2 regions of the Comamonas sp. 7D-2 genome follow, and region 2 is predicted to be linked to the other one. Evidence: predicted binding sites of a transcription regulator. Region 2 holds the regulator's gene; the other holds the start of a gene.
The links. Region 2 encodes NrdR, which represses ribonucleotide reductase genes. Its sites were predicted from a motif close to CACNANATNTNGTG; they were not measured.

Region 1: the regulator NrdR is predicted to act here: its motif matches at 1,766-1,779, upstream of MPZ60_RS21375 (ribonucleoside-diphosphate reductase subunit alpha).

The regions. Positions count from the first base shown of each region.
Region 1 is NZ_CP094238.1:4,646,991-4,649,388, reverse strand. It holds gene MPZ60_RS21375 (ribonucleoside-diphosphate reductase subunit alpha) at 1-1,642, opposite strand, end outside; gene ampD (1,6-anhydro-N-acetylmuramyl-L-alanine amidase AmpD) at 2,148-2,398, opposite strand, start outside.
Region 2 is NZ_CP094238.1:3,738,417-3,740,814, reverse strand. It holds gene MPZ60_RS17140 (bifunctional UDP-sugar hydrolase/5'-nucleotidase) at 1-883, shown strand, start outside; gene nrdR (transcriptional regulator NrdR) at 1,028-1,504, opposite strand; gene glyA (serine hydroxymethyltransferase) at 1,526-2,398, opposite strand, start outside.

The DNA.
Region 1 (2,398 bases), 910 kb from region 2:
ACAGCATCGAGAGCATCTTGCGCCACAGGTCCACGGCAGGCACGCGCTTGAACAGCTTGAGCTCGCCGCTGTCGGTCTTGGCTTCATAGGCGGTGTAGGCCTTCTCGAAGGCTTCGCCGTACAGATCGTGCAGATCGGGAGCGTCGGCGGGCGAGAACAGGGTCCACTGGCCTTTTTCCATCACGCGCTTCATGAACAGGTCGGGAATCCAGTTCGCCGTGTTCATGTCGTGGGTGCGGCGGCGGTCGTCGCCGGTGTTCTTGCGCAGCTCCAGGAATTCTTCGATGTCCAGGTGCCAGGATTCCAGATAGGTGCAGACCGCGCCCTTGCGCTTGCCGCCCTGGTTCACGGCGACGGCCGTGTCGTTGACCACCTTGAGGAAGGGAACCACGCCTTGCGATTCGCCGTTGGTGCCCTTGATGCGCGAGCCCAGGGCACGCACACGGGTCCAGTCATTGCCCAGGCCGCCAGCAAACTTGGACAGCAGAGCGTTTTCCTTGATGGATTCGTAGATGCCGTCCAGGTCGTCGGGCACGGTGGTCAGGTAGCAGGACGACAGTTGCGAGCGCAGCGTGCCGCTGTTGAACAGCGTCGGGGTGGACGACATGAAGTCGAAGGACGACAGCAGCTCGTAGAACTCGATGGCACGTGCATTGCGGTCAGGCTCGTTCAGCGCCAGGCCCATGGCCACGCGCATGAAGAAGGACTGGGGCAGCTCGATGCGGGTCTTGCGCACGTGCAGGAAGTAGCGGTCATACAGGGTCTGCAGGCCCAGGTAGTCGAACTGTTCGTCGCGCTCGGCCTTCAGGGCCTTGGCCAGACGGGGCAGGTCGTAGCTCAGCAGCTCGGGGTTGAGCAGCTCGTTGTCCACGCCCTTTTGCACAAAGCCGGGGAAGTAGTCGGCATAGGCCGCCTGCATTTCTGCGGGCTGCACGTCGCGGCCCATGACTTCGCGCACGATGGTGTGCAGCAGCAGGCGAGCGGTGACGTAGGTGTAGTCGGGGTCTTTTTCGATCAGCGTACGGGCGGCCAGGATGGACGCCTTGTAGACCTCGGCCAGAGGCACGCCGTCGTACAGATTGCGCAGGGTCTCGGCCACGATGGGCGCGGACTGGATGTCGGCATTCAGATTGCGGCAGGAAGCGACGATCAGAGCCTCCAGACGCTCCTGGTCCAGGGGCACGCGCTGGCCGTTGTCGGTCACATGCAGCACGGGCTTGGCGGCGGCAGCGGCGGCCACTTCGGCGGCCTTCTTTTGCTCGGCACGTTCCTGGTTGCGGCGCTCGCGGTACAGCACATAGGCGCGGGCCACGTCCTGGTGGCCGGCGCGCATCAGGCCCAGCTCGACCTGGTCCTGCACATCTTCAATATGGAAGGTGCCGCCATCGGGACGCGAGCGCACCAGTGCGCGCACCACGCCTTCGGTCAGTTCGTTGACGGTGTCGCGCACGCTGGCAGACGCCGCGCCCTGCGCGCCGCGCACAGCCAGGAAAGCCTTGGTCAGGGCCACGGCAATCTTCTGGGGCGCGAAAGCCACCACATCGCCGCTGCGGCGGATGATCTGATAGCTGTCATTGGGGGAGGAAGAATTGGCTGCACCGGCAGGCGCGGCAGAAGGCAGTGAGTTCAACGCTTCTTGCATAAGTTCCTCTGAGTCAGTATGTGGATAGGCAGACAAAGGCCTGCACTGTGGGCAGGCCATCAAAAACACGATTCGGCGCCTCGGTTTACACATGGTTTGCACAGGGTGTGCACAACTTGTAAACACTAGATATGGGGTCTGAGGCTCTTTAAAACACTACCGGTAGTGTATCGCGCTTAAATCCGAGCGACCTGATGAAACTACTGAATCTGGCATTTCGAGCGCCGCTTGACAGCCGCAAAAATGACTTCATCCCGCATGAATAAAGGCCTGTGGCGCGGTTGCGCGCGGCGGCAGATCGGGCCGGAAATATGTAAAAAATTTGCGTGTTTGATGCAGGCGACAGTTGTTGCGCGCGCGCCATTGACATGCCGTTTCGACGCCCCGCAACGATGGATGATTGGGATTCTCAAAATGAGGAGCACATGGCGCCTGCGAATAAAAGATTTCAGCTGCGAATATGTATGAAATCGAGTGCTGAAAGGCAGTAGGTGCTATGAAGATTTCAGGCTGCGCCTGAGGCTGCAGGATTGGGGGGGAATTCCCAGCTGCGCGTGCCGTCTGTGCTGGCCAGCTGCTGCTGCAGCCGCTGCCAGTCGAAACCGGGTCCGGGGTCCTGCTTGCGCCCAGGCGCGATGTGCTCGTGTCCGGCGATGTAGCGCACCGGATAGTGCGCCGCGATGGCCATGCAAAGCTGCTGCAGGGCCTGGTACTGCGGAACTTCAAAGCTCAGGCCTTCCAGGCCTTCGAGTTCGA
Region 2 (2,398 bases):
CGCCAGGGTGAATGCCCGCAAGCCGTTCTTGCTGACCAGCGCGGGTCAGTACGGCACGCTGCTGACCGAAATCCGGCTCACGGTGGATGCGCGCACCGCCCGCGTGAGCCGCAAATCGGCGCACCAGCATATCGTGCAGGGTGAGGCCTATCGCAGCCCTGCCGGTCTGGTGAGCCTGCAGCCCGAATTCCCCGTCTTTGACGCAGATGCCCCTGTTGCTGCATTGGTGGCGCGCTACAAGGCTGCGGCGCGGCCGCTGGCCGAGGCCGTTGCAGGGCAGCTGGCCGGGCCTGTCAGCCGCGTGCCGCAAGCCAATGGCGAAAGCGTGATGGGGCGCATCGTGGCCGACGCCATACTTGCGGCCACGCGCGATGTCGCCGCGGGCGGGGCACAGCTGGCCTTTGTGAACCCCGGCGGTGTGCGCGCCGACCTGCTGCCCGCGGCCGACGGCAGCGTGACTTATGGACAGTTGTTCAGCGTTCAGCCGTTCGGCAATACGCTGATGGTGATGAGTCTGACGGGCGAGCAGATTCGCCAGGCGCTGGAGCAGCAATTCGACAGCGGCAGCAACACCGTGAATGCGCCACGCATCCTGCAGGTCTCCGAGGGCTTCAGCTACCGCTTTGACCGTCGCCTGCCCGCGGGCCGGCGCGTGAGCGAGCTGCGCCTCAACGGCCGGTTGCTCAAGATGTCACAGCGCTACCGCGTGGGACTGCAGAGCTACCTGGGCAGTGGCGGCGACAATTTCAGCATTTTCACGCAAGGCATCGACGTGGTGGGCGGCATGCTGGATCTGGATGCACTGGCGGAGCATGTACACGAACAAAGCCGCAGCGGGCCGATGGCGCTACCTTTGAAGGAGCGTGTTACGCGTGTTCATTAAGGAGATCAGATAAAAACTTGTCTGATTTCCTTTTAGATCAGGCGCTAGATGCTCATTAGTTCATAGCTTATGCCTGCCATCAAGCGCGCAAAACAAAAGCCACCCAAGGGTGGCTTTTGGCATGGCAAGGCACGGCGGTCAGGGCTAGGGCTTTTTGGCGGCCTTGGCCTTGGGGCTGCGAACCTCATCCATGATGTTCTTGAAGTCGTCCACATCCTCGAAGCTGCGGTAGACGCTGGCAAAGCGGATATAGCCGACCTTGTCCAAGCCCTTGAGTTCATCCATCACCAACTCGCCGAGGCGGCTGGAATCGATTTCACGCTGGCCCAGATTGAGCAGCCTGTCCTCAATGCGCTCTATGGCGGCATCTATGAGTTCGGTGCTCACGGGACGCTTGCGCAGCGCGATCTGAAAAGAGCCTTGCAGCTTGGCGCGCTCGTATTCGATACGGCGGCCGTCTCTCTTGACCACGGTGGGAAAGCTGACCTCGGGGCGCTCGTAGGTCGTGAAGCGCTTGTCGCAGCCCCCGCAGCGGCGGCGGCGGCGGATGAAGCCCCCGTCCTCGGACTCGCGGGTCTCAACAACCTGCGTGTCCGGATGGTTGCAGAAGGGGCACTTCATGACAGATCAGCGCAGCTGGAATTACTTGCTGTAGACAGGGAACTTGGCGGTCAGCTCGGCCACCTTGGCGCGCACGGCAGCCAGATTGGCTTCGTCTTCGGGCTTGTCCAGCACATCGGCCACCAGATTGGCGGTGATGCGGGCTTCTTCCTCGCCGAAACCACGGGTGGTCATGGCGGGCGTGCCGATACGGATGCCGCTGGTCACGAAAGGCTTTTCGGGGTCATTGGGGATGGCGTTCTTGTTCACGGTGATGTGAGCCAGACCCAGGGCCGCTTCGGCAGCCTTGCCGGTAATGCCCTTGGCGCGCAGGTCCACCAGCATCACGTGGCTTTCGGTGCGGCCGGAGACGATGCGCAGACCGCGCTCGGTCAGCGTTTCGGCAAACACCTTGGCATTCTTCACGACCTGTTCCTGGTAGGCCTTGAACTCGGGAGTCAGGGCTTCCTTGAATGCCACGGCCTTGCCGGCGATGACATGCATCAGGGGGCCGCCTTGCAGGCCGGGGAAGATGGCGCTGTTGATGGCCTTCTCGTGCTCGGCCTTCATCAGGATCACGCCGCCACGGGGGCCACGCAGGCTCTTGTGGGTGGTGGTGGTGACCACGTCGGCATGGGGCACGGGGTTGGGGTACACGCCTGCGGCAATCAGGCCGGCATAGTGGGCCATGTCCACCCAGAAGATGGCGCCGACTTCCTTGGCGATCTTGGCGAAGCGCTCGAAGTCGATGCGCAGGGCATAGGCGGAAGCGCCAGCCACGATGATGCGGGGCTTGTGCTCGCGGGCCAGCTCTTCGAGCTTGTCGTAGTCGATGGCTTCGTCGGCATTCAGACCGTAGGAGACGGCCTTGAACCATTTGCCGGACATGTTCAGCGCCATGCCGTGGGTCAGGTG